Linked DNA regions of Rhodobium gokarnense. The protein of the gene in region 1 interacts with the protein of each later gene in a pairwise test. Links are inferred from orthologs where the notes say so. Each region holds a gene or a part of one and is shown on either strand. Other genes may lie near its edges.

Region 1 (14,034 bases):
GCGCGGAGGATCCGGCAACGCCGCCGGACCAGGCGCGGGCTATCCACCAGGCGATCCCCGGAGCGCGCCTCGCCATCCTCGACAACGCGGCGCACCTGTCCAACATCGAGCAGGCGGCGATCTTCAATGAGGTGGTGCTGGGTTTCCTTGGCGGATAACACTGCCTCAACGTTTCCCACGTCCTCCCGTCCGACGATGGCGCTCCGGCGAGACATTTCGCCGGTTGTGGAATCGCCTCTGCCCGGCAAAAGATGGCCAAAACGGGGGAACGACAATGTCCAAGAGGGTTCTGGCTGCTGCCGTGCTGGCGGCTTTCACCGGCGTCGGAGTGGCCTCCTGCGAGGAGGCGCCGTCACCCGAGGAGCGCGGCCGCTCCATCGCCATGGAACACTGCGCGGCCTGCCACGCGACCGCCGCCGACGACGCGAGCGCCCTGCCGGAGGCGCCGGCGTTCCGCGACCTCGGCGCGCGCTACGATGTGGGCCTTCTGGAGGAGGCGCTCGCCGAGGGCATCATCACCGGCCATCCGGACATGCCGGAGGTGGTCCTGGACCCGGAGGATATCGACGCCTTCATCGCCTATCTGCGGTCGATCCAGGTGCCGCGCTGAGGCGCTTTTGCCGACAAACCGTTTGACTTTCCGACAAAGCGTTTGACCGGGCACGGCCGCTGCGGCAAGGGTGCGGGCCTGTATCACCCGAACCTGCCTTTCTCAGCCATGAGCCGACTTGAAGCCTTCATTGACCGCATGGTCGCGCAAAAGCGCCTCCTGGAGCACACGGCGCGCCTGATCGCCGATGTGCCCGGACCGGTGCTGGAACTCGGCCTTGGCAACGGGCGGTCCTTCGACCATTTGCGCGAGATCCTGCCGGGGCGGGAGATCTTCGCCTTCGACCGCTCGATCACGGCGCATCCGAGCTGCGTGCCCGACGGCGAGCACATGATCGTCGGCGAAATCCGGGAGACGCTGAAGTTCTGCGGGCCGCGGGTGAAGCGGCCGGCGGCGCTCGTCAATATCGACCTCGGCACCGCTGACGAGACGGCCGAGCTGGCGATCGTCCATTGGCTGTCGCCGCTGATCGAGGAACGGGTGGCGCCGGGGGGCTATGTCCTCTCCGACCTTGCCCTCGACTTGCCGGACTTCGACCTGGTCGCAAAGCCGGAGGGAACGGAGGCCTGCCAGCACCAGCTCTTTCAGAAGAGGGGGATGCCATGAGCCGCAAGATCGTGTTCGCGTTTCCCGGCGTGACGCTGACGGCGACGCTGCGCGACACGCCGACGGCCGATGCCGTCTGGGCGATGCTGCCGGAGGATGCGCCGGTGCTGACCTGGGGCGATGAGGTCTATTTCTCCATGCCGACCGAGGCGGCGCTGGAGCCGGACGCCAAGGAGGTGGTGGAGGCCGGCGAGATCGCGTTCTGGCCGGAGGGCCGGATCATCGCCATCGGCTTCGGGCCGACGCCGCTGTCGCTTGAGGACGAAATCCGGCTCGCGGCGCCCGTCAACGTCTTTGCCGATGCCGACGGCGACGTGCGCGAGCTTGCCACGGTCGTTGCCGGTAACCGCGTCGTCGTGCGCCGGGCGGACTGACGCCGTGACGACCGGACTTCGCCCATGAGCCGCCTCGACAGCTTCATCCGGCGGATGTCGGCGCAGCGCGACCTGCTCGACCATGCCGCCGGACTGATCGACGGCGTTGCCGGTCCGGTGATCGAACTGGGGCTCGGCTCCGGGCGGACCTACGATCACCTGAAGGCGCGGCTGCCGGGCCGGGAGGTGTTCGTCTTCGACACCCTGTTCTCCACCGTCTCCATCGACCAGTTGCCGGACCGGGAACACATGGTGCTCGGGGATATCCGCGACACGCTGCCGTTCTGCCTGCCGCGGATCAAGGCACCGGCCGCGCTCCTGCACAACGACATCGGCGCCGGCGACGACACGGTGAACGCGGCGACGGAGGCGTGGCTGGCGCCGATCGTGCCGGGCCTGATGGCGCCGGGCGGCCTCGTCGTTACCAGCTTCACCATGGCCCTGCCGGGCTACGAGCTGCTGCCGGTCCCGGCGTCGATCCCGGCCGGGCGCTACTATCTTTATCGGGCGCCCCGCTGATCTCTTTGCCTTGACCTTCCAGTGTCGGGAACGATTTAACTGGGTAACGGCCGCCGCGATCCTTCCCGGTGCGGCGGCAAGACCCGGAGAGACTGCCATGAATATCGGCCAGGCGGCGGGCCGGTCGGGACTGCCGGCAAAGACCATCCGCTACTATGAGGAAATCGGCCTCGTCGCCCCCGGGCGGCGGGACAACGGCTATCGCGATTACGACGCCAGCGACGTGCACAAGCTGCAGTTCCTGAAGCGGGCGCGCGGGCTGGGCTTTTCCATCGACGACTGCCGGCACCTGTTGTCGCTCTACGAGGACAAGCACCGGGCGAGCGCCGACGTCAAGGCCCTGGCGCGGGCACGGATCGAGGACATCGATGCGCGCATGGCCGAGCTTCAGAGCCTCAGGACGACACTGGCCAAGCTGGTTGAGTGCTGTCACGGGGACGACCGGCCGGACTGTCCGATCCTCGACGACCTCGCCGGCCATCCGGTGGGCTGACGCCACAGGGACGGTCAGGCGCCGTGGGCGACGCGCAGGAATTCCAGATCGCGGTTGACGGCCTGTTCCATCATCATCCGGCGCATGATCTGCGGCGCGGTCACCGGCTTTGAGAACAGGAAGCCCTGCAGCTCGTTGCAGCCGGCGGCCTGCAGGAACCGGCAATGGGCCTCGGTCTCCACGCCCTCGGCGACGATGGTCGTGTTGAGGGTGTTGCCGAGGCCGATGATGGTGTGGACGATGGCCGCGGCTTCCGGCGAGGTTTCCAGATTGCGCAGGAACGAGCGGTCGATCTTCAGCTTGTCGAAGCGGAACGACTCCAGGTAGCTGAGGCTCGAATAGCCGGTGCCGAAATCGTCGAGGGCGATCTTGGCGCCGACGGCGCGGAGCTGGTCGAAGACCCGGCGCGCCGCATCGGCATATTCCAGCATGATGCCTTCCGTCACCTCGATCACCAGGCGCTGCGGATCGAAGCCGGTCCGGGTGGTGATATCGATGACCTGGTCGACGAAGTCCGGCTGGCTCAGATGCATCGGCGAGATGTTGACGGCGACCGAAAGGTCGTTCCAGTGGCGGGCCTCGCGGCAGGACGTTTCCAGCACCCAGCGGCCGATCTCGTCGATCATGCCGAATTCCTCGGCGATCGGGATGAACAGGGCAGGGGTGATCTCGCCGCGGGTCGGATGGCGCCAGCGCAACAGGGACTCGACGCTGACCATGGACAGGTCGTCGGCGCTGACGAGCGGCTGGTAGCAGACATAGAGCTCGCCGTTGGTCAGCGCCTGGCGCAGGTCGTGGACGAGGCGCTGGCGCTCGTGGACGTGGTCCTCGATGGCGGCGAAATACTGGACGATGCGGTTGTCGTGCTTCTTCTTGGCGGCGTGCAGCGCCATGTCGGCGCGGCGCAGGATCTCTTCGGCCGACGTGCCGTGGTCGGGCGCGACGGCAAAGCCGATACTGCCAATGGCGACCAGCCGATTGCCGTCGATGGCAAAGGGCTCGCGCACCGCCTCCATGATCTTCTCGCACATCGCCATCATGTCGTCGGTGTCGCCGATGCCCATCACCAGGATGGCGAACTCGTCGCCGCCGGCGCGCGCCAGGAAGGCCTGCGGACCGATGGCGGCGCGCAGGCGCCTGGAGATGCCGACGATGAGCTTGTCGCCGACCTTGTGGCCGTAGATGTCGTTGATTTCGGTGAAGCCGTCGAGGTCGAGCCGGACGCAGCCGATCTGGATGTGGCCCGGGATCGCCACCTTCAGCGTGTCGGCGAGCTGCAGGGCCAGGTAGCTGCGGTTCGGCAGCCCGGTGAGCTGGTCGTGCATGGCGTCGTGGCGGGCTTTGGCCTCGCTCGCCTCGACCTCGCGGGCGGCCCGCCGGGCGGTATTGAGGATGAAGATCGTCAGCGCAACGAGGGTCAGGATCGCCAGCATGACCAGCGGGCTCGCCTTGGCGGCAAGCACGGTGCCGGGCAATTCGGAGAACCAGTGCAGGACGCCGAGGTGCCTGCCGCTGTTGTCGATCAGCGGGATCTCGCCCGGGCCTTCGTGGAAGCTGGCCGACATCTGCGGCGGCGTTTCCTCGTTGACCGGGTGGATGTGCAGCGAATTGACGACGGCGCCGGAAGCGATCTGGTCGAGGACCGGCCGGGACAGGAACTTGACGCTGATGACCATCGACGCCGGACGCAGATCGAGGATCTTCGGGGTGATCGTCGGCGTCACCGCCATGACGCTCGCGACCCCGATCTGGCCGTCGATCAGGACCAGGTCGACGGCATGGAGCTTGTTGACGAGCTTGCTCGGGCCGACACCGCGCAATGGTGCGCGATCGTCATGGGTGCCTATGCTCTGGATGAGGAAATTGCGGTTGGTCTTCTGAACCTCGGTGACCAGGTGGGCGAACTCGCCGCGGTAGCGCTCGTACTGGGTTTCCGGCAGCTTGCGGCCGTCCGCCATCAGGTAAAGGGGGCGCTGGTGGGCGGAGACGACGGCAATGACGTCGTGGCCGTGGATGCGGTAGAGCTGCTGGCCGATATTGCGGTGCGTCCAGAGCTGATCGAAGTCGAGGACGATCTTCTTGTAGGCCTCGTCGCCGGAAAAGACGCTCTGCTGTTCCTGGGGAAGCCGTTCGATGAGGGCGTTCAGGGCGTTGCCCACGGCAACGGTGTCGCGCTGGATCGTCGCCTGGTCCGACTGGCGGGCCCAGAACGCGATTGCCACGACCGCAACGATGACGACGCTTGCGACCAGCAAGGATATCGGGAGGACGATCCGGGCACTGACGAGGCGCGTTGCACGCTTCTTCACCACAGGGCCGGTTCCGTCCAAGGTTGCACTCGTCACACTCTTTGCCCCTTGGTCCCGCGACACCCGCGGCGGGATCGGGATGGGATTAGTTCGAATTACAAATTCCTTTTAACTGACAAGGGTTAACACAACATGCTTAGAGAACCCCCAAGAAACAGGGGGGCAAAATCATCCGGTGTATACAATGGTGTGAGGGCCGGTGCGGTAACCGGTTCAGATCAGTTGCAGGCCGCGAAAGCTCGTATGGCCGTTGCGGGCGACGATGATGTGGTCGTGGACGGTGATGCCGAGCGGCTTGGCGATCTCCACGATCTGCTTGGTCATCTGGATGTCGGCGCGCGACGGGGTCGGGTCGCCCGAGGGGTGGTTGTGGACGAGGATGATGGCGGTCGCCGAGACTTCCAGGGCCCGCTTGACGATCTCGCGGGGATAGACCGGGGTGTGGTCGACGGTGCCGCTCTGCTGCAATTCGTCGGCGATCAGCGCGTTCTTCTTATCGAGGAACAGGATGCGGAACTCCTCGCGTTCCGAAAACGCCATGGTTCCGCGGCAGTATTCGATGACCTCCGACCAGGAGGTGAGGAGCTGCTTGTTGCGGACCTGGCCGCGCAGGATGCGTTCCGAGGCGGCCTGGACGACCTTCAAGTCGGTGATCGTCGCCTCGCCGATGCCCTCGACCTCGGCAAGGCGCGCCGCCGGCGCGGTCAGCACCTCGGCAAAGGAGCCGAAGCGCGCGATCAGCGCCTTGGCGATCGGCTTGGTGTCGCGTCGGGGGATGGTGCGAAAGAGCACCAGTTCCAGCATCTCGTAGTCGGCGAGGGCCTCCGCACCGGAGTCCCGGAAGCGCTGCTTCAGGCGCTGGCGGTGGCCATGGAAATGCGGCCTGGCGCTTGCTTCTGAAAAGCCGTCGCCATCCTTTGCCATGGGCGAGCCCCCTTCGCGGGCCTAGTCCGCGATGTAGGGCGGGCGGTCGAGGCCGGCCGGCGACAGGGTGAATATCTCGCAACCGGTCTCCGTCACGCCGACGGTGTGCTCGAACTGGGCCGACAGGGAGCGGTCGCGGGTCACCGCGGTCCAGCCGTCGGCGAGCACCTTCACATGGGCGCGGCCGAGATTGACCATCGGCTCGATGGTGAAGATCATGCCGGGCCTCAGCTCCAGCCCGTCGCCGCGATTGCCGTAGTGCAGGACGTTCGGGGCGTCGTGGAACAGCTGGCCGACGCCGTGGCCGCAGAAGTCGCGCACCACAGAGCAGCGCTGGGCCTCGACGAAATCCTGGATGGCGGCGCCGATGTCGCCGAGACGGGCGCCGGGCCGGACCTCGGCGATGCCGAGCATCATGGATTCGTAGGTGATGTCGATCAGCCGCTCGGCGGCACGCTTGATGGTGCCGACCGGGTACATGCGGCTGGAGTCGCCGTGCCAGCCGTCGACGATGAAGGTGACGTCGATGTTGGCGATGTCGCCTTCCTTCAGCGGCTTCTCGTTCGGAATGCCGTGGCAGACGACATGGTTGATCGAGATGCAGGACGCCTTGTTGTAGCCGCGATAGTTCAGGGTCGCAGGAAGCGCGCCGCGCTCCACGCCGAACGCGAAGATGAAATCGTCGAGGGCCTTGGTCGTCACGCCCGGCTCGACCATGGGAGCAAGGGCGTCGAGGCACTCGGCGGCGATGCGGCCGGCGCGGCGCATGCCCTCAAAGCCGTCGTCGCCATAAAGGCGTATCTGTCCGGTGTTTTTAAGCGGTGCCGTCGCCGCCTCGATATAGCTGACCATCTGTTCTGAATTCCGTCGTATCCGGCCGCACTGAGGCGGTTTTCGCACCGCCGGCCGGGCGCAGCCTGAAGTTTCTTTCCCACTCATATAACGACGAAGGCCGGTTGTGCCAGTTCCTTCGACGCTGTGTCGCGCCGTCAGGCGGTGGTGGGGGCGAGATCGAGCACCGGAACCGGGGCCGTCACGGTGATCTCCTCAAGGCCGACCTCGCAGCGCCAGGCGAGCGCCTCGACGCCGGCGGCAATGGCCGCATCGAAGGCAAGGCCGTAGGCCGGGTCGATGTCGCGGGCAAGCGATATCCGGTCCGTGTCCGGCCGCTGGATGAGGAACATCATTACCGCGCGGTGGCCGGCGGCCACCATGTCGGAGAGTTCCCGCAAATGCTTGGCGCCGCGGGTCGTCACGCTGTCGGGGAACTCCGAAAGCAGCGGTTCGCGCAGCAGGTGGACGTTCTTGACTTCCACGTAGCAGCGCGGGCGGTCTTCGCTTTCCAGCAGGATGTCGATGCGCGAGTTGACGCCGTAGCGGACCTCGCGGCGCAGGGTCTCATAGCCTGCAAGTTCGGGGATGGTGCCGGCCGCGATCGCCTCGGCGACGAGGGTGTTCGGATTGTTGGTGTTGATGCCGACGAGGACGCCGTCGGCCTCGACCAGCTCCAGCGTTTGGGCGAGCTTCCGCTTCGGGTTCGGCGAGGTCGACAGCCAGACGCGGCTGCCCGGCGCCTTCAGCCCGGTCATGGAGCCGGGGTTCGGGCAGTGCGCGGTGACGATGGTCCCGTCCGCCAGCTCGACATCGGCGAGGAACCGCTTGTAGCGCTGGACAAGGCGGCCTTCGGTGAGGGGGAGGGGCAGGCGCATTGGTTTCCTGTCTCGCCGCTATTCGATCAGCAGCGAGTCGTCCTCCAGTTCCTGGCCGCGGACCTTGCGGAACATGGCGACGAGATCGTCGGTGGTGAGCCCTGAACGCATGTCGCCGGCGACGTCCAGCACGATGCGGCCCTCGTGCAGCATGATGGTCCGGGTGCCGACATCGAGCGCCTGGCGCATGGAGTGGGTGACCATCATGGTCGTCAGCTTACGTTCGGCCACCAGCCGCTCGGTGAGGTCGAGGACGAACTCGGCCATGCCCGGGTCGAGTGCGGCGGTGTGCTCGTCGAGGAGGATGACTTCCGAGGGCGACAGGGTCGCCATGATCAGCGCCAGCGACTGGCGCTGGCCGCCGGAGAGGAGGTTCATCAGGTCGTTGAGGCGGTTTTCCAGCCCGAGGCCGAGTTCGGAGACGCGCTCGTGAAAAATCTCGCGGCGCGCGGCCGACAGCGCGGGTCCAAGGCCGCGGCGGTGGCCCCGTGCGGCGGCAAGGGCAAGGTTCTCCTCGATCGAGAGGTTGCCGCAGGAGCCGGCGAGCGGGTCCTGGAAGACGCGGGCAACGAGGCCGGCGCGGCGCGCGGTCGACCATTTCGTGACGTCGCGCTCGCCGATCAGGATGCGGCCGTCGGTGACCGGCGTGTCGCCGGCGACCGCGGACAAGAGCGTCGACTTGCCGGCACCGTTGGAGCCGATGACGGTGACGAACTCGCCGGAGTTGATCGTGAGGTCGATGCCGCGCAGCGCCTTGGTCTCCAGCGGCGTGCCGCGCGAGAAGGTGACGCCGAGGTTTTCGATGCGGATCATGCCCGGCCTCCCTTCCTCAGCCGCGGCAGGATCAGCGCGACGGCGACCAGGACGGCGGTGGCAAGGTTCAGGTCGGAGGCCTTGAGGCCGATGACGTCGGCCGACAGCGCGAGCTGGATGGCGATGCGGTAGAGCACCGAGCCGATGACGCAGCCGATGAGGGCGAGCGCGATGCGCCGGCTCGGCAACAGTGTCTCGCCGACGATGACGGCGGCAAGGCCGACGACGATGGTGCCGACGCCGGCGGTGACGTCCGCAAAGCCGTTGGTCTGGGCAAAGAGCGCGCCGGCAAGGCCGACAAGGGCGTTGGAAAGGGCGATGCCGGCATAGATGTGGAACTGGGTGCGGATGCCCTGCGCCCGCGCCATGCGGGCGTTGGCGCCGGTGGCGCGCATGGCGAGGCCGAAATTGCTGCCGAGAAAGGCGGTGAGGAGCACCACGGCGATGGCGACGAAGACCAGGAGCACGGCTGGCCGAACGAGATAGTCGGAAAGGCCCAGCCCATAGAACGGGGTCAGCACCGTCGGCTCGTTGATGATGGCGACGTTCGGCCGGCCCATGACGCGCAGATTGATGGAAAAGAGCGCGATCATGGTCAGGATCGAGGCAAGCAGGTGCAGGATCTTGAACTTGACGTTGAGCGTCGCCGTGACGAGGCCGGCGCAGCCGGCGGCGACCATGGCGGCAAGCGTTGCCGGCCAGGGCGCGACGCCGGCAAGGATCAGCACCGCGGCGACGGCGGCGCCGAGCGGCAGCGATCCGTCGACGGTCAGGTCGGGGAAGTCGAGGATGCGGAAGGAGAGATAGACGCCGAGCCCGACGAAGGCATAGACGAGGCCGAGTTCGACGGCTCCCCAGAAAGCGATTTCGCTCAACGCTGCCCCACAGTCAAAACAAGGCCCCGGAAACCGGCGGACCGCTCATGGGCGGCCCGGGCGTCCGGGGACTTTTCGTTGCAATTCGAAGGCGGTCCTATTTCACCACGGTGTTGGCGCGGTCGATGACGGCCTGAGGGATCTCAACACCCATGCGCTCGGCGGCGCCGGGGTTGACGATCAGGTTGGTGCCGGCCGCCACCTTCACGGCGATGTCGCCGGGCTTTTCGCCCTTCAGGACGCGGGCGACGATCTGGCCGGTCTGCACGCCGATGTCGTGGTAGTTGAAGCCGACGGCGGCGAGCGCCCCGCGCGGCACGGAATCGGTGTCGCCGGCATAGAGCGGGATGTCGTTCTCTTCGGCGACCTTCACCGCGGCTTCCAGGGCCGAGACGATGGTGTTGTCGGTCGGGATGTAGATGACGTCGGCCTTGCCGACGAGCGCGCGGGTCGCGCCCTGGACCTCGGCGGACTTGGTGGCAACGGATTCCACCAGTTCCAGGCCGGCGGCCTCGACGCGCGAGCGCATGCCCTCAAGCAGGGCGACCGAATTGGCCTCGCCGGAATTGTAGACGATGCCGATGGTCTTGGCGTCCGGCGAGATCTCGCGGATCAGCGCCAGGTGGTCGTCGAGCGGCGAGAAGTCGGAGAGGCCCGTGACGTTGCCGCCGGGCTTTTCGGTGTTGGAGATCAGCTTGGCGCCGACCGGGTCGGTGACGGCGGTGAAGACGACCGGGATGTCGCGGGTGCCGGCGACCACGGCCTGGGCCGAAGGCGTGGAGATCGGCACGATGACGTCCGGCGCCTCGCCGATGAACTGGCGGGCGATCTGGGCGGCCGTTGCCGGGTTCCCTTGCGCGGACTCGTAGACAAAGGTCAGGTTTTCGCCGTCCTTGTAGCCCGCCTCGGCAAGGGCATCCTTGACGCCGTCGCGGCAGGCATCGAGGGCCGGATGCTCGACGATGGCGGTGACGGCGACGGTGACAGTGTCGGCGGCAAGCGCCGGGCTGGCGATTGCGCTCGCAGCGGCGAGCGCCAACAGAAGCTTACGCATGGCGTGACGTCCTCCGAAAAATTCTTTTGACCGCCGACCAGTGGCGGCGAACCCTGCGGAGAGACGATTTTTTGCCGGGCGAGTCAATGGTCGCCCGGCCGACCTTTGCGCGAAACAAGGCCGCTTTGCGGCGGGGATGCGGGCGGCGAATGGGCGCGCCCGTAGTTTACCGCACAAGCTCCGCCCGCTTCGCTCAGAACCGGCCGTTCTGGAAGTCGGCGAAGGCCTGGTGGAGTTCGGCTTCCGTGTTCATGACGAAGGGGCCGGCCCGCGCCACCGGCTCGCTGAGCGGGCGGGCGGCAATGAGAAGGAACTTTGCACCGTCCTCGCCGGCGGTTGCCGAGACGACGTCGCCGGTGCCGAGGACGGCCAGATGACCGATGCCGAGGGTCTCCGGTCCGTTGGCACCGGCAAGCGTAAGCGTGCCGTCATGGACGAGCACAAAAGCGTTGCGCTCGCCGCCGATGGCCTCATCGAGCGTTGCGCCCGGATCGAGATAGATATCGGCAAAGAACGGATCGGTGGGCCGGTCGACGACGGGGCCGGAAACGCCGCCCGACGTGGTGCCGGTGATGACGCGAAGGGTCGCGCCGGCACGCTCTTCGACGGGGATGCGGTCGGGGGCGAATTCCTGGTAGCCGGCGGGCACCATCTTGTCCTTTGCCGGCAGGTTGATCCAGAGCTGGAAGCCGGAGAGGAGGCCGTTCTCCTGTTCCGGCATTTCCGAATGGACGATGCCGGACCCGGCCGTCATCCACTGGATGCCGCCTGGCTCGATGACGCCGGCATTGCCCCTGTTGTCGGCATGGCGCATGCGGCCGTGGAGCAGATAGGTGACGGTCTCGAAGCCGCGGTGCGGATGGTCGGGGAAGCCGGCGAGATAATCCTGCGGCTGGTCGGAATGGAACCAGTCGAGCATCAGGAACGGATCGAGGAAGTCGAACCGGGGCGTTCCCAGCATGCGCCGCATGCGCACGCCGGCGCCGTCGGAGGCGTTCATGCCGTCGGTGCGAAAGACGACCGGGCGGATCTTCTGGTCGATATCGGTGACGGACATCGGCTTCTCCTCGTTTTGCGTCGGCTCCGGCGACGGACATGTCGTTCCCGCGGCCGGTCTGCCCCTTATCTGGTGTCGGACGCTGTGTTGAAAAGCGCTGCGTCGTGAACAGTTTGTTTGTGCCTGTGCCAAGGTGCAGTACGGCCGTCTGTCGCCGGGTTCGATGCCGTCCTGGAATTATGCATCCATAAGTAGAAATCCGTTTACAAAATCGCGTGCCTGCACCACGATCGAGGCATGGTAACCGGCGCTTCCCATAGCTGTGACGACGATCACCTGACGGCATGCCCGGAGTGCGTGCAGCGGAAGATACGCGTGCTGGAGCCGGGCGAGACCCTGACCCTGCGGCCCGGCGAATATCGTCGGCCGATCACCGCGGTGGGCCTTCGCGGAAGTGCATCGAACCGGATCACCATCCGCGGGCAATCGAAGGGTTGGTATCCCGAGGAGACGGGGGACCAGCAGGAACCCGATCCGTCTGCCGAGGCCGTCCTGACCACCGGGATGAGTGCCGAGCTATTTCGCCGGGACGCCAACATGCTGGCCCGCAAGAAACAGGCGGCAGGGGGCAGCCCCGGCCTCTATTACATTGCCGACGAGGCGATGCTGTTCCTGCGCGACTGCCAGCACGTGACGGTCGAGAACCTCTATTTCAATCGATGCTGGCCGACCGCCGTCTATCTCGACAATTGCCAGGACATTACCGTCCGGTCCTGCCAGTTCCGCTGGGGCACCTATGCCGTCGGCGCGGCAGGGTTTCACACGCGACATCTGACCGTCGAAGGGTGCCGCTGGCAGCAAAACCCGGACAACAAGGGGCGCCACTGGAAGGATTTCTTGTGGTTCCGGATCCACGGCGATCTCGACGAGGAAAACCCTCCGGATGGCGATGGCCGGGTCTCGATCGAAGAGGGATGGCGGCTCTTTGACGGTGATTTCTTCGTCGGCTGGCGCATCGCCGGGTTCGTCACCCTGCGGGGCAACCTGATCGAGGATGCCTTCAACGCCATCCACATGTTCAACTTCACGGAAAATCCGCGCACGGACCTCAATCTCAACGTCGTCGTGGAGAACAACCGGTTCGTGCGCATCCGGGACAACGCCATGGAGCCGGAAGGCGCGGCCTGGAACTGGGTGGTTCGCCACAACGTCTTCGTTGACGTCTATCGCTGGTTCGGCTTCGAGGTCGAGCGCTCCGGCTGGTTCTACATCTACGGCAACCTTGCCTGGTACACCCAGGTGCCGGGCCCCGATCCGGGAGCCGACGGCAAACCGCGCGACGACCACACGGGTGGCTCTGTCTTCAAGTTCAACACCAAGCACGTCGCCGACGGGCCGACCTATGTGTTCCACAATTCCTTCCATCTGCGCGAGCCGATCGCCAAGAAGAAGCGGTTTGCAAAGCTGGCGTTCTTCAACAACGCCATTGCCTTCTGCAAGGCAAAGGAGGGCGGTTGCACAGGACGGCCGACGCTGTTCGCGCAGGGCGCGCGGGCCCTCGCCATGCCCCACGATCCTGCGGCGGACCTTGCCCAGATGTACGTTGCCGAAAAGAAGCGCTTCACCAAGGACTGGGAGGCGCTCGAAATCGTCTTTGACGGCAATTTCATCCATGGCCCCGACCGGCTCAGCCACCTGCGCGCGGTCGGCTATCTGTTCGGCGATGCCTCAAGCGATTTGGATCCCGGCTTTGCCGGGCCGCTCGACGCGACGAACACGTCGGCATCTTCCTTTCGGTTGGACCATGGCGCCGAGGCGGCCGGCAAATCGATTCCGTTTGTCCTCAAGACCAAGAACGACTTCCAGACGTTCAAGGACGCCGGCGGGGGCAATGTCGGGGCGATCCGGGACGACGGCTCATTGTTCCAGCTTGCCGACGAGTTCGAGTGGATCACCGTCAAGATGCCACCGCAAAAGACCTCCTGACCAGGGCCGCTATTCGGCGCCACCGTGCGCGGTGCGGAGGTCCTTGAGGAAGGTCTTCAGGGTTTCCGTTGGCCGGTAGCCTTTCCTGAGGATCAGGCAGAAGGTGCAGGTATAAGAGACCTCGTCCGGCAGGATGGCCCTGAGCCGGCCGTCTTCGACCCATTGGCGCGCATAGTGCTCCGGCAGGAAGCCGAGATAGCGGCCGGAGAGGATCAGCATCAGTTGCGGCTCGATCTGGTGGACGGTCGCCTCGACCGGGCCGAGCAGCAGGCGCTTTTCGTCGGTCGCGCGCCAGTAGCCGCGGCGGATGAAGGCGTGGCGGCGGAGTGCTTCCGGCGTTACCGCGTCCTCGGCCAGGACGGGGTGGTCGGTGGCGGCGTAGAGATAGTGCTGCTCGTCGTAGAGCGGGACGGATTCCAGCCCGGAGATCAGGTGCGGGAAGCTGCCGATGCCACAGTGATAGACCCCGTCATAGACCTTCTGCTGCAGTTCCTGGGGCCGGTCCTGCATCAATGTGATGGAGACGTCGCCGCCGCGCCCGCCGAATGCCGCGACCGCCTCGGACATGCGCGAATTGGGGTCGGTGACCATGCTGTCGACGAGGCCGATGCGCAATTCGCCCGTCAGCGTGCCCTTGAGGGCGCCGATCTCCGCGTCGAAATCGCCGATCGCCTTGAACAGGCGCCTTGCGGCATCGAGCACCATGGCGCCCTTTTCGGTCAGCCGGAAGCCTGTGCGGCCGCGCTGGCAGAGCTTGATGCCAAG
Region 2 (14,195 bases), on another replicon or contig:
GCGCCCGCGGCCTCCTCGCCGGCCAGATCCTGCTCACCCCCGGCGATACGGAACAGCGGCGGCGCTATCTCAATGCCCGCCAGACCGTCGACCGGCTGCTCGGCCTTGGCGCCATTCCCGTCGTCAACGAGAACGACACGGTCTCCACGGCGGAGATCCGCTATGGCGACAACGACCGGCTCGCTGCCCGCGTCGCCCTGATGACCAGCGCCGACTGCCTGGTGCTCCTGTCCGACATCGACGGCCTCTACACCGCGCCGCCCGCCCAGCACCCCGACGCGGAGTTCCTTGCCGAAGTGCCGGCGATCACGGCCGAGATCGAGGCGATGGCCGGGGCCGCCGGCTCGGAGCTGTCGCGCGGCGGCATGAAGACCAAGATCGAGGCCGGCCGCATCGCCACCAGCGCCGGCACCTCGATGGTCATTGCGTCGGGCAAGACGCTGCATCCGCTGACCGCGATCTCGTCCGGCGCGCGGGCCACCTGGTTCCCGGCGCCGACCTCACCGGTGACCTCGCGCAAGAAATGGATTGCCGGACAGCTCAAGATCGTCGGATCGGTGACCATCGATGCCGGCGCCGTCACGGCCCTTCGCTCCGGCAAGAGCCTGTTGCCGGCCGGCGTCGTCTCCGTCGCGGGAAGCTTTCGCCGCGGCGATGCGGTGATCCTGCGCGATCCCACCGGCCACGAGGTCGGCCGCGGGCTGATCGCCTATGACCGGGACGATGCGGAACGGCTCGCCGGGCGCAAGAGCGGGGACATCGAGGCGATCCTTGGCTATCGGGGACGCTCGGAGATGATCCACCGGGATGATATGGTCCTCCACGGCGAGGAAATCGCCGCAACGGATGTGAAATGATGCTTGAGACCGCAACGAAAACCGTGGACGACGTTGCCGCCGTCATGGCCGACATCGGCGCGAGGGCGCGGGCCGCCTCCCGGGTGATGGCGAATGCCCCGAGCGAAGAGAAGAACCGCGCGCTGCGCGCCATGGCGCGGATGGTCCGCTGCTCGGCCGCGCAATTGCTCGCCGCCAATGCCGAGGACGTCTCGCGCGCCAAGGCCGACGGCATGGCCGCGTCCTTCATCGACCGCCTGAAGCTGACGCCGGAGCGGATCGAGGGGATAGCTGCCGGCATCGAGGCTATTGCCGAGCTTGCCGATCCGGTCGGCACCACGATTTCGTCCTGGGAGCGGCCGAACGGTCTTGCCATCGAGCGCGTGCGCACGCCGCTCGGCGTCATCGGCGTCATCTATGAGAGCCGGCCGAACGTCACCGCCGACGCCGGCGCGCTGTGCCTGAAGGCCGGCAATGCCGTGATCCTGCGCGGCGGATCGGATTCCTTTGCCTCCTCGCGGGCGATCCATGGCTGCCTCGTCCGCGGGCTGCTCGAAGCCGGGCTGCCTGAGGACGCGATCCAGATCGTGCCGACCCGCGACCGCGCCGCCGTTGGCGAAATGCTCAAGGGGCTCGGCGGCACTCTCGACGTCATCGTGCCGCGCGGCGGCAAGGGCCTTGTCGGCCGCGTCCAGGAAGAGGCGCGCGTGCCCGTGTTCGCCCATCTGGAAGGCATTTGCCACGTCTACATCCACGAGGCGGCCGACCTCGCCATGGCGCGCTCCATCGTCCTTAACGCCAAGATGCGCCGCACCGGCATCTGCGGGGCGGCAGAAACCCTGTTGATCGACCGGTCCGTCGTCGCCAGCCACCTTCCGGCCATTGTCGCCGACCTGCAGGCCGCCGGCTGCGCCGTGCGCGGCGACGAGGAGGCATGCTCTGCCGTCGATGGCATCGAGGCGGCGAGCGAGGCAGACTGGTCGACGGAGTATCTCGACGCCATCATCTCCGTGAAGGTGGTCGGCGGCATCGACGAGGCGATGGCCCATATCGCCCGCTACGGCTCCAGCCATACCGAGAGCATCGTCACCGACGATGCGGCGGCGGCCGAGAAATTCCTGGCGGAGGTGGATTCGGCGATCGTGATGCACAACGCCTCGACCCAGTTCGCGGACGGCGGCGAGTTCGGCATGGGCGCGGAAATCGGGATTGCCACCGGGCGCATGCATGCGCGCGGGCCGGTCGGCGTCGAACAGCTCACCAGCTTCAAGTACCGGGTGCGCGGCAGCGGGCAGGTCCGCCCGTGAGGACGCGCCCGCCGGTGGCCAGGCCGTGATGCTCCGCCCGTGATCGATCTTGCCGAAGCCCATTCGCTCTACCAGGTGCCGCCGGGCGATGCCGGACTGACGGTCGGGCTGTTCGGCGGCTCCTTCAATCCGCCCCATGACGGCCATTTCCACGTGGCGCTGACGGCGCTCAGGCGGCTCGGCCTCGACCGCATCTGGTGGCTGGTCACCCCGGGCAATCCCCTGAAGGACCACAGCGAGCTGGAAGCCCTTGAGGCGCGGGTCGCGGCCGTGCGCAGGCTCGCCGACCATCCGCGCTTCACCGTCACCGCGTTCGAGGCGACCGAGGGGCTTTCCTATTCCGCCGACACCATCGCCTTCCTCAGGCGGCGCCGGCCGGGCGTCAACTTCGTCTGGGTGATGGGCGCCGACAACCTTGCCGGCTTCCACCGCTGGCAGTTCTGGCGGCAGATCGTCGACACGCTGCCGATCGCCATTGTCGACCGGCCGGGGGCGTCGCTCTCGCCGCTGTTTGCGCCGATGGCCGAGGTCTACCGCCACGCCCGTATCGCGGAGGATGAGGCCGGCGATTTCGCGCTCCGCCCGGCGCCGGCCTGGACCTTCCTGCACGCCCCGCTCAACCCGCTGTCCTCCACCCTTTTGCGTCAGCACGGGCCGTTGCGAGCGGACCGATGAGGCGAATCGGCGGCGCGCCACTCCCCGGGCGACAGGGCCGCGCGAGGCCCGCAATCTTACGGAATCAAAGGCGTCTTGAAATCGTCACCCTGAAACGCTTATTTTATACATGAGGCTGACGCTTGGTTGCAGGCAGTCTCGAAGCATCGGCAAGACCGCCGATGCAGCAACCGGTATCGCATGGCGAGAGGTAAAATCCCTGAGCATGATGCTTGACGGCGAGGCCGCGATGACTCGCGCGCCCGAAGCGCCGCTTGGCCGTACGCATGACACCGTGCGGGAAGCGCTGGAGACCGTTCTCAAGAGCCTGGAAGACTCCAAGGCCGAGGACATCAACCCCATCGACATCACCGGAAAGTCCGCTCTGGCCGACCATATGGTCGTCGCCTCGGGGCGGTCGCATCGCCACGTGGGGGCGATCGCCGACCACCTGCTGCGCGACCTGAAGACGGCCGGTTTCGGCACCGCCAAGGTCGAGGGCCTGCCGCATTGCGACTGGGTCCTGATCGACACCGGCGACGTCATCATCCACATCTTCCGCCCCGAAGTCCGGGCGTTCTACAATCTGGAAAAGATGTGGGCGGCAGACGTGCCGACGAACGACCGGTATTTCGTCTGAGGTCCGCACCGCTCGCCTGAGCGAGCGGAGGGCCGATCGACGCGGCCGCCTGCCCCGCGTGACGGGCGGACCGGAACGTCGTTGAGTGGAATATGCGGCGGACAGGGCCGGCTCCCGGCTCCTCCGCGCAAAGAGGGTTTATGCGCATTCTCGTTGCGGCCGTCGGCCGGCTGAAGGCCGGCGCCGAGCGCCAGCTCGTCGAGCGCTATGCCGGGCGCACGGCAAAGAGCGGCCGCAACCTCGGCATCACCCGCTTCGATCTTCAGGAAATCGCCGAATCGCGCGCCCGCTCGGCAACCGAGCGCGCCGCCGAGGAGGCCGCCGCGCTCGCCGGGGCATTTGCGCCCGGAGCCGTCGTGGTCGCCCTCGACGAGGCCGGCAAGTCGATGTCGAGCCGGGCGTTCGCCGACTGGCTGGCCGCGACCCGCGACGGCGGCGCGCCGGAAATCGCCTTCGTCCTCGGCGGGCCGGACGGCCACGGGCCGGAGCTGCTTGCCCGCGCCGACCTGAAGCTCTCGCTCGGGACGATGACATGGCCGCACCAGATCGCCCGCGTCCTTCTCCTCGAACAGCTCTACCGGGCGACCACGATTCTGTCCGGCCATCCCTATCATCGCGAATAAGTGATCCCGCAAAGGCCCTCCCCGGCCTTCGCGCCGGCGCGCGCGGGGGATAGGAAAGGAGCGGCCGCGCCTTCGCCAGTGGCCGATCTCCGCGGCTTTCCGTTGGAAACCAGCGGTCGCGGCCTGGAAATAACCATGATTGGAAGCAACACTTGCCGCCGTCGCCGGGCTTTTCCATGTTCTGCGGTATGGTTGACGGATCGTTAACGGCTTGCCGCGTAACCTTAACGGTCTCATAACGGCATTGGATTCTCACTTGGCATCACCCGTGTCCGCATCGGCCGGCCGCACCTCCCTGATCGGGCTCTTCAGCCTGGCGCTCGTCGCCGGCGCCGGGGGCTTCGCGGCGCCGGACGTGCTGGCGAAGGCCGAGGAAGAGGTGGCGGCCCCGGCCGACGAGGCGGCGCCCGAAGCGGTTGCCGAGATCGCCGCGCGCAAGAGCGCGCGCGAGGAGGAACTGGCCGCGCTCACCCGCGACATCGAGATTTCCGGCGACCGGCAGGAGACGATCGCCCGCGAGATCGCCGAACTGGACCAGGACCGGGCGAGCCTCAATGCCGCCCTCATCCGCACCGCGGAACGCGTCCACCGCCTGGAGACGGCGCTCGCGGAAAGCGAGGAGCGCTACGAGCGGCTCGGCGGCAACGAAGACGAGGTGCGCCTGTCGCTCTCCAAGCGCCGGGCGGTGCTTGCCGAGGTGCTTGCCGCGCTGGAGCGGATCGGCCAGAAGCCGCCGCCGGCGCTGGCGGTGCGGCCGGAAGACGCACTTGCCGCCGTCCGCAGCGCGATTCTCCTCGGCGGCGTGCTGCCCGAACTGCGGCTGGAAGCCGAGGCGCTGGCAGGTAACCTTGCCGAGCTGACCGCGCTGAAGCGGCAGATGGCGGCGGAGCGCGACAGGCTTTCCGGCGATGCCCGGCGGCTGGCGGAGGAACGGGCGCGGCTCGGCGTCCTCCTTGCCGACAAGAAGGCGCGCTTCAGGGCCCGCAACGAGGCGCTTGCCGCGGAAAAGAAGAAGGCCGAGGAACTGGCCGCCAAGGCGACGTCCCTGAAGGACCTCGTCGCTGACCTGGAAAAGGAAATCGCCTCGGCCCGCGACGCGGCGGAGGCCGCGGCAAGGGCCGCAAAGGAACGGGAAGAAAAGGGCGAGGAGGCGGTCGCCGATACCAGCGCCAACCGGCTCGCCCCGGCCGTTGCCTTCATCAAGACCAAGGGGCACCTCGCGCTGCCGGCGCGCGGCGCGGTGCTCCGGCACTATGGCGATGACGACGGCATCGGCGGGGAGTCCATGGGCCTTTCCGTCTCGACGCGGCCGCGGGCGCGGATCGTCGCCCCGGCGGACGGCTGGGTCGTCTATGCCGGCCCGTTCCGCAGCTACGGTCAACTCTTGATCCTAAATGCGGGCGACGGCTATCATATTCTACTGGCTGGCATGGAAACGATCGACGTGGAACTGGGCCAGTTCGTTCTGGCCGGCGAGCCGATCGCGGTGATGGGGACGCAGCGTCTGGCCAGCGCGGCGACGCTTGACATTGGGTCCACCCAGCCAGTCCTTTACATAGAGTTTCGCAAGGACGGCAAGGCAATCGATTCGGCCCCGTGGTGGGTCGATACGGAAAATCAAAAGGTCGACGGATGATTCGTAAAGTCTCTCTCCTGATGGTCGGTGCGCTGCTCGGCGCAGCAGTCGCGGTGACCTTGTCGCCGACGAGGATCGTCTTCGGCAGCTCCGCCAATGCCGCAGCCTCCGACACCTATCGGCAGCTTCAGCTCTTCGGCGACGTCTTCGAGCGCGTGCGCTCCGACTATGTCGAGGTTCCCGAGGACACCAAGCTGGTGGAATCGGCGATCAACGGCATGCTGACGGCGCTCGATCCGCATTCCAGCTACCTGTCGCCGAAATCCTTCAAGGACATGCAGGTGCAGACCCGCGGCGAGTTCGGCGGCCTCGGCATCGAGGTCACCATGGAGGACGGCGTCGTCAAGGTGGTGGCGCCGATCGACGGCACCCCGGCGCACAAGGCCGGCATCCTCGCCAACGACCTGATCACCCATCTCGACGGCGAACAGGTGCGCGGCCTGACGCTGGCCCAGGCGGTGGAGAAGATGCGCGGCCCGGTCAACACCGACCTGACGCTGACGGTGATCCGCAAGGGCGCGACCGAGCCCCTGAAGATCACCATCACCCGCGACATCATCCGCATCCGCTCGGTGCGCAGCCGGGTCGAGGACGACACCGGCTACATCCGCATCACCCAGTTCAACGAGCAGACCTTCGACGGGCTGCGCGAGGCCATCGACGAGATCTCCAAGGACGTGCCGGAAGACAAGTTGAAGGGCTTCGTCGTCGACCTGCGCAACAATCCGGGCGGGCTCCTCGACCAGGCGATCGCGGTCTCCGACAGCTTCCTCGACCGCGGCGAGATCGTCTCCACGCGCGGCCGCAACGCCGAGGAAACCCGGCGCTACAACGCCCGCTCCGGCGACCTCGCCAAGGGCAAGCCGGTGATCGTGCTGATCAATGGCGGCTCGGCCTCGGCCTCGGAAATCGTCGCCGGCGCGCTGCAGGACCATCGGCGGGCAACGGTGCTCGGCACCCGTTCCTTCGGCAAGGGCTCGGTGCAGACCATTATCCCGCTCGGCTCCAACGGCGCCATCCGGCTGACCACGGCGCGCTACTACACGCCGGCCGGCCGCTCGATCCAGGCCAAGGGCATCGATCCGGACATCGAGATCCTGCAGGAGGTTCCGGACGAGCTGAAGGGCCGCACGGAAACCAAGGGCGAAGCGGGCCTGCGCGGCCACCTCACCTCCGAGGAGGGCGAGGACAAGGAAGCGGTCGCCGCCTCCCAGGCCTATGTGCCGCCGGATCCGAAGGACGACGCGCAGCTCTCCTACGCCCTGGAACTCCTGCGCGGGCTGCAGCAGAACAGCGCCTTCCCGCCGGACCCGAATGCAGGGATCCCGAACTGACGAAGAGGTCCTGAGAGGCGGCCGAGGCCCGGCCGCCTCCCCTGACCCGTATCCGGCGGGCCCCAAACGCGCGGCGTTTGATCTGGTTTTCCCCGTGCTTTTGCCGATCGGTTTTGCACCTGTCCTGGTCCGCGGCCCGCTTCCGGGAGTCCTATCCCGGAGCGTTTTGGCAAAAAATTAACCAAGTTTTTGGATAAGAAATCGTCTCGAAACAATGGACTAAAGCATCTCAAATAAACCCAAACATGCTTTAGGCGGCGGACGATCATGGCAGCGGACAACCTGACCGCACCCCTTGGCGGAAAACCCAAGGCGGACCGCAAGAAGCGCCGCTTTCCGTTCGGTCTTCTCGCCTTCGCCCTGTTTCTGATCGTCGGCTCGACGGTCACCGCCTGGCTGTCGCTGGTCGACGATCCCCATGGCGGCGAGCCGATGGCGACCGTCGACATCGCGCCGACCCTCAACAAATCGCCGTCCGCCACCGTCGATGTGGTCGACATCCCCAAGGAGGCGCCTGCCCCCGGCGAGGCGGGCACGGACGACGCGGGCGATGCCGCGACCCTCGGCGACGGCTCGGTGATCACCGCGATCAAGCCGCCGGGCGAGGACATCGCCGCCGTGGAGCCCGAGGTCGGGCCGGACGGCGCGCTCTCCACCCAGCCGATCCCCAAACTCATGGAGCAGGGCCGCAACGGCCCGCTGCCGCGGCGCTCGGTCGACGGCAGCCGGCCGTTCGACCTCTACTCCGCACCGATTTCGCCGAACCTGAAGAACGCGCCGCAGATCGCCATCATCGTCGGCGACCTCGGGCTGTCCCAGACCGGCACCCAGGAAGCGCTCCGCAAGCTGCCGAAGGAGACGACGCTCGCCTTTGCGCCCTATGGCGGCAGCCTCGACAGGTGGATGCAGAAGGCCCGCACGGGTGGCCACGAGCTTCTCTTGCAGGTGCCGCTGGAGCCGTTCGACTTCCCGGATAACGACCCCGGCCCGCACACGCTGCTGACCTCGCTCGCGCCCTCGGAGAACCTTGCCCGGCTGCGCTGGGTGCTGTCGCGGCTGACCAACTATGTGGGCGTCGTCAACTATATGGGCGCGCGCTTCACCGCCGATCCCAAGGCGCTCGCCTTCTTCATGGAGGACATCGGCCGGCGCGGCCTGATGTATCTCGACGACGGCACCTCGCCGCGCAGCCTGTCCCAGAGCATCGCCCACGCCACCGGCACGCCCTACGCCAAGAGCGAGGTCGTGATCGACGCCTCGCCGGCGGCTGCCGATATCGACACCCGGCTCCTGGAGCTTGAGACCATCGCGCGGACCAACGGCACCGGCATCGGCGTCGCCTCGGCGCTGCCGGTGACGGTGGAGCGCATCTCCGAATGGGCGAAATCGCTGGAAAGCCGGGGGGTGGTTCTGGTACCGATCTCCGCAGTGGTGCGCCGGCGCCAGCGCTGACGGCCTTTTCTTCTCCCCCGCCCGCGGCCCCGCGCGAGGCCGGCAGAAAATCAGCGAGGTCCCATCCGATGGTCGCCAAGGACGATCTTCCCTACCGCCCCTGCGTCGGCGTCGTCTTGTTCAACGACGACGGCCTGGTGTGGGCCGGCGAGCGCCGCTTCGAGCCGGACGATGCGGAGGGGGCCGGCTACTGGTGGCAGTTCCCGCAAGGCGGCATCGACAAGAACGAGGACCCGGCCGAGGCAGCCAAGCGCGAGCTCTTCGAGGAGACCAGCGTGCGCTCGGCCGAGATCATCGGCGAGACCGGGGACTGGCTTACCTATGACCTGCCGGACGAGATGATCGGCATTGCCTGGAAGGGCCGCTACCGGGGCCAGAAGCAGAAATGGTTCGCCATGCGCTTCACCGGCCCGGAATCGGAGATCGACGTCGACAATCCGGGCGACGACCACAAGCCGGAATTCAGCGCCTGGCGCTGGGAGCGCCTGGAGCGCCTGCCGGACCTGATCGTGCCGTTCAAGCGCGACGTCTATGTCCAGGTCGTCGCGGCATTCAAGCACCTGGCGGCGGGGTAAGCATCCTCGCCGGTGCGGGGCGCGAACGACTCTTTCGTCTGCCCCACCGCATCGAGACCGGCTTGCCTCGGCAACCCGGAGGGCTTTTGAATTCATTCTTTTTCGCTGCCGCTTACGTACTACAACCTAGCGATAGTCCACTTCTGAGGAAAAGCGGAACCACTGCAAACGGCACATGCGGTATTTGCCCGGCTCAAAAAACGCAAATGCAGCGCTGGTCGGAAAAACTGACGGGATCACTTGCGGCGCAGCAAAAAAACGATTCGAATCAATTAGATAGCAAGTCATTGAAATCTCAACGAAATTGATTATATTAAGTGAGCTAGCGGGGTGAATAAGATGCAATACGATGCACGGCAGATTGCCAATTGGTTCTTGAGCCGCGCCAAGCGTGATGGGCAATGTCCATCCATAATGGCGCTGCTAAAGCTCACCTATATCGCACATGGCTGGAACCTAGAAATCAACAATGCCCCGTTATTTCCAAACCGCATTGAAGCATGGCAATACGGCCCTGTAATTCCGGACGTTTACAATTCTTTTCGGCCACAAGGTGTCACACCTTTTAAACCAGATTCTAATTATCCCGATACTATTGACGATCCAACGACGGAGAACCTTTTAGAACAGATCTATAACATTTATGGCACAATGACGCCCTTTAGGCTATCCGAAATTACCCATGAACCAGGTGGCCCGTGGGAAACTGCGACCCGTCTCGGCGGGTGGTATGCACCGATCCCCAACGAATTGATTCAATCCCACTACATAGTCAAGCGTCGGCAGGCGAATGCCCAGAAATGATTGATGTACCGCCAATTGATGCGCAGCCTGAAGCAGAAAAAGCGCAACCTCAAAGACAGACTAACATTGAATTTCGGCTCCTAGAGGCCAGCGCAAAGGCAAAAGAGAATTTAAATCGAGAAGCCGACCAACGCTATTATCTACGTTGGCTTGCCGTTATTGTTGCTCTCGCAATAATATTCATGATGTCATTTGCCTTATTTCACATGTCACACAATGTAATTTGGGGAACAATTTTGACTGTTCCCGCAACATATGCGATTGCACTAGTCGTCTCCCCTATTATTTCAATAACGGCTATTTTGATTGCGTTGTTCATCGCGGCGTTCCGTGGTTTCAAGAAAGATGATGAAGAAAATTTCATTTCCGCCGCGAAAGACGGTATGCGCGGAAGTGGAATAATAAGCTGAGATTTCGTAATCAATCTCATGGATCACATGATCGTCTCCTGTCGCGACGCTGAGTGAAGGAAAAACGGGAGCGCAAGAAGCGCAACCCCATAGCGGGCAACACTTGCCGGCATTGCAAAAACGCCAACAAAAAAACGCGGGCGCCGAGGCCCGCGTTCTCCAACACCCATCGTGCGGGGCCCTCAGGCCCCCTTGCCTGGGTCAGCGGCAGAAGCGCTGCCTGCCCGGGGCGTAGAAATAGTAGCCGGTATCGGGATTGAAGGTCCGGTACTTGGACGAGCAGTAGTCGTACCAGGCCGGGGACCACGGCTTCGGGCCGCTGCCACGGTAGCCGACATCCGCCGCGCGGTTCATGCAGCGATTGTAGACACGGCGATAGACGCGGTCCCACTGGATCGAGGAGCGCCCGGCACCGCCGACCGCACCGGCACCGCCGCCGATGGCGGCCCCGCGGGCCGCGCCTCGGCCGCCGCCGATGATACCGCCGATGATGGCACCGCCGACAGCACCGGCCGCGGCGCCGCCGATGACGTTGCCGCCGGTCGGGACGCGGTCGTTTGCCGCCGCGCGGGCACGGGCGTCACAGCGGGCGTGCTGGGCGAACGCCTCGCTCGACAGGGACATGGCTGCGGCGATGGCCATCGCTGCGATCAGGGGTTTTTTCGCTTTCCAGATCATGTTCGTTGTTTCCCTCCGGGAACAGCTTGGAGATTCCGGTGTGGCGATGTCGTCATCAGCCCCTGACTGACACGCGCCATTCAAGTTATCGACTTTCAACAGTCCCGCGCGCCGATGGGATCCTTGCGCGCGGCGGCCGAAGTCTAGCGGGGCAACTTAAAACTGCCAATTGGCCATGAATATGACGGTTAAGTATTTTTCCGCAATGGCAAATGGTGTGCCGGGCGCGCAAGCGCGGCCAACGAAAAAGCGCGGCCCGTCGGACCGCGCTTCTTGATGTTTCCGGCTAGTCGCCGGGCCTTGCGCCCGGACTACTCCGCGGCGGCGATGTCGTTCGGCGCAGCCGCGCGCACGGCGTTGTCCACATGGGCCTCGAACTTGGCGAAGTTCTCCACGAACATGTGCACGAGCTTGGCCGCCTGGGCGTCGTAGGCGTCCTGGTCGTCCCAGGTGCCGCGCGGGTCGAGGATCGACGTGTCGACGTGATGGACCGCGACCGGGACCTGGAAGCCGAAGAACGGATCGGTGCGGAATTCCGCCTCCTTCAGCGAGCCGTCGAGGGCGGCGGTCAGGAGCGCCCGGGTCTCGCGGATCGGCATGCGGTGGCCCACGCCGTAGGCGCCGCCGGTCCAGCCGGTGTTGACCAGCCAGCAGTCGACCTCGTGGTGATCGATGAGGTCGCGGAGCAGATTGCCGTAGGCCGACGGATGGCGCGGCATGAACGGCGCGCCGAAGCAGGTCGAGAAGGTCGCCTGCGGCTCGGTGATGCCCTTTTCCGTGCCGGCGACCTTGGCGGTGTAGCCGGACAGGAAGTGGTACATGGCCTGGGCCGGGGTCAGCTTGGCGATCGGCGGCAGCACGCCGAAGGCATCGGCCGTCAGCATGATGATGTTCCTGGGGTGCGGGGCGCGGCCGGTGTCGCTGGCGTTCGGGATGAAGTCGATCGGGTAGCCGCCGCGGGTGTTTTCGGTCTTGGAGCCGTCGTCGAAGTCCGGAACGAGGGTCTCCTCGTCGAGGACGACGTTCTCAAGCACGGCGCCGAAGCGCTGCACGGCATGAAAGATCTCCGGCTCGGCCTCTTCGGAGAGCTTGATCATCTTGGCGTAGCAGCCGCCCTCGAAGTTGAAGAGGCCGTCGGCACCCCAGCCATGCTCGTCGTCGCCGACGAGGGTGCGGCTGGCATCGGCCGAAAGGGTCGTCTTGCCGGTGCCGGACAGACCGAAGAAGATCGCCGCGTCGCCGTCGGGGCCGACATTGGCCGAGCAATGCATCGGCATCACGTTCTGCGGCGGCAGCAGGTAATTCAGCATCGTGAAGACGGACTTCTTGATCTCGCCGGCATAGGACGAGCCGCCGATCAGCACGATCTTGCGGTCGAAGTTGCAGGCGATGACCGTCTGGGTGCGGCAGCCATGGCGCTCCGGGTCGGCCTTGAAGCTCGGCAGGCAGAGGATTGTGAGTTCCGGCACGAAGGAGGCGATGGCCTCGGCATCGGGGCGGATCAGGAGATTGCGGATGAACAGGGACTGCCAGGCGAGCTCGGTGTAGATGCGGGCCGGCAGGCGATAGCGCGGATCGGCGCCGCCGAAGAGATCCTGGGCGAACAGCTCGCGGCCCTCGGCATGGGCGAGGAAGTCGGCCATGAGCGTGTCGAAATGCTCGGCGCTCATCGGCGCGTTGTTGTCCCACCACACGACGTCTTCGGTGGTGGCGTCGCGGACGACGAACTTGTCCTTGGCGGAGCGTCCGGTGTGAACGCCGGTCTCAACCACAAGGGCACCACCGCTGGCGATGCGGCCTTCGCCGCGCCGGATGGCCTCCTCGTACAGCTTGGGCTCCTGGAGGTTCCAGTTGACGGCCTTGAGGTTCTTCAGGCCGAAGAGTTCAGGTCCCGCCGCGTCATTCCGCTTGCCGGTCTCGATCACCGCAATATCTCCCGATTTTCTCGTTTTTTGCCACAGGCGTTCTCGCGACGGATGCTCTCATGCCGTGGCGTCAAATCTTCCCTGTCTCCCTCGCGATCGGTCCGACCATATGGGAGCGCTATCCGCCATTCAAGACGTTGCATTATCGCAAGCTTAGTACTTTATGTGTAGATAGCATGAAACCGCAGGTGAGGTCCGTAAAAGGGCGGATTTCAACCGTAGAGCTACGCAGCATTGCGTAATTTGCCTGTATTTCAGGCAATTGCTCTCAGTCGAACAGCTCACCGGGATCGACATCGACGATGCGGCCGAAACCGGCGACCAGATGGGCGCTTTTCGGCACCAGGCGGTAGATCGCGAAATCGGAGAAACCGGCATAGGGCGCCGCTTCCGGGTGGCGCGCCAGGAAGGCCTCGCGCAAGTCCGGGGCCGGATCGGCAACGATCTCGCCGACGACCGTGATGCGGGCCGCCATCAGCGGATCGTCCAGCCCCTCGGCGTTTTTGTCACCGCCGGCAAAGAGCAGCGAGGCGCGGGGGTCTGCGGCAATGTTTCGCGTATGCCGTGCGAGCGTCGACAGAAGGAGCACCGGCCCGCTTCCGGTTGCGGGCGCGACCGTCACCAGCGAGGCGAAGGGCGCCCCGTCGCCGGCGGAAAGGGTGGCAAGGGTCGCGGTTGAGGCGCCGGCGACAAGGCCGCGCGAGACCCTGAGGGCGTCGAAGTCCTCGTCCTTGCCGGCCGGATTGTCCCTGGCCATCCCCTTCTCCTTTTCGTCGCGCCACCTAAATATCGGGCGACAGGGCCATTTTTCCTGCCGTCCGGGCAGGCCGGGGCGGCCGCGAAAGAGCGTTTTGCGACCCTTGAGCCCCGAAGATCCGCCATTTGTGCGACGGATCGCCACCCGTTATGGTCCTTTGCCACATTTTCGCGCCGTTTTGCGCTGATTCGACGGCCCGGCGGAGAAAGTCAAGCCGCATCAGCATTTGGAGCCCGTTCGCGACCATGACCACCATCGCGCTCGTAGACGACGACCGGAACATCCTGACCTCGGTGTCGATCGCCCTGGAATCGGAAGGCTACCGGGTCGAGACCTATACCGACGGCGCCTCCGCGCTCGACGGCCTGAAGTCGAGCCCGCCGGACCTTGCCGTGCTCGACATCAAGATGCCGCGCATGGACGGCATGGAGCTTCTGCGCCGGCTGCGCCAGCTCACCGACCTGCCGGTGATCTTCCTCACCTCCAAGGACGAGGAGATCGACGAGCTGTTCGGCCTGAAGATGGGCGCCGACGACTTCATCCGCAAACCGTTCTCCCAGCGCC

What was found.
Region 2: the proteins of sfsA (region 1) and M2319_RS15765 interact in binary tests that used the Escherichia coli proteins (3 or more experiments, as listed by UniProt). The link is inferred for Rhodobium gokarnense from one-to-one orthologs.

Annotation. Positions count from the first base shown.
Region 1 is NZ_JAOQNS010000007.1:133,937-147,970, forward strand. The notes cover bases 5,685-8,522. They hold sfsA (DNA/RNA nuclease SfsA), read right to left. Parts: upstream 7,545-8,522; coding sequence 6,825-7,544; downstream 5,685-6,824. Other genes in these bases: radC (RadC family protein), read right to left, coding at 5,685-5,835; map (type I methionyl aminopeptidase), read right to left, coding at 5,857-6,687; M2319_RS13720 (ABC transporter ATP-binding protein), read right to left, coding at 7,563-8,357; M2319_RS13725 (ABC transporter permease), read right to left, coding at 8,354-8,522. Outside these bases: pcaD (3-oxoadipate enol-lactonase), read left to right, coding at 1-158; M2319_RS13675 (c-type cytochrome), read left to right, coding at 275-610; M2319_RS13680 (class I SAM-dependent methyltransferase), read left to right, coding at 719-1,216; M2319_RS13685 (cyclophilin-like fold protein), read left to right, coding at 1,213-1,590; M2319_RS13690 (class I SAM-dependent methyltransferase), read left to right, coding at 1,615-2,109; cueR (Cu(I)-responsive transcriptional regulator), read left to right, coding at 2,207-2,602; M2319_RS13700 (bifunctional diguanylate cyclase/phosphodiesterase), read right to left, coding at 2,617-4,911; more of radC, read right to left, coding at 5,125-5,684; more of M2319_RS13725, read right to left, coding at 8,523-9,232; M2319_RS13730 (ABC transporter substrate-binding protein), read right to left, coding at 9,330-10,286; M2319_RS13735 (pirin family protein), read right to left, coding at 10,480-11,343; M2319_RS13740 (right-handed parallel beta-helix repeat-containing protein), read left to right, coding at 11,641-13,269; M2319_RS13745 (LysR family transcriptional regulator), read right to left, coding at 13,279-14,034. UniProt on the Escherichia coli protein: Binds to DNA non-specifically. Could be a regulatory factor involved in maltose metabolism.
Region 2 is NZ_JAOQNS010000009.1:75,223-89,417, reverse strand. What follows is about bases 1-2,999. They hold M2319_RS15765 (glutamate-5-semialdehyde dehydrogenase), read left to right. Parts: upstream 1-856; coding sequence 857-2,143; downstream 2,144-2,999. Other genes in these bases: M2319_RS15760 (nicotinate-nucleotide adenylyltransferase), read left to right, coding at 2,183-2,818; proB (glutamate 5-kinase), read left to right, coding at 1-857. In the rest of the region: rsfS (ribosome silencing factor), read left to right, coding at 3,048-3,437; 23S rRNA (pseudouridine(1915)-N(3))-methyltransferase RlmH, read left to right, coding at 3,578-4,060; M2319_RS15745 (murein hydrolase activator EnvC family protein), read left to right, coding at 4,317-5,696; M2319_RS15740 (S41 family peptidase), read left to right, coding at 5,693-7,030; M2319_RS15735 (divergent polysaccharide deacetylase family protein), read left to right, coding at 7,298-8,482; M2319_RS15730 (RNA pyrophosphohydrolase), read left to right, coding at 8,551-9,057; M2319_RS15725 (Panacea domain-containing protein), read left to right, coding at 9,397-9,861; M2319_RS15720 (hypothetical protein), read left to right, coding at 9,858-10,271; M2319_RS15715 (BA14K family protein), read right to left, coding at 10,473-10,949; M2319_RS15710 (phosphoenolpyruvate carboxykinase), read right to left, coding at 11,261-12,874; M2319_RS15705 (HugZ family pyridoxamine 5'-phosphate oxidase), read right to left, coding at 13,143-13,631; M2319_RS15700 (response regulator transcription factor), read left to right, coding at 13,877-14,195. UniProt on the Escherichia coli protein: Catalyzes the NADPH-dependent reduction of L-glutamate 5-phosphate into L-glutamate 5-semialdehyde and phosphate. The product spontaneously undergoes cyclization to form 1-pyrroline-5-carboxylate.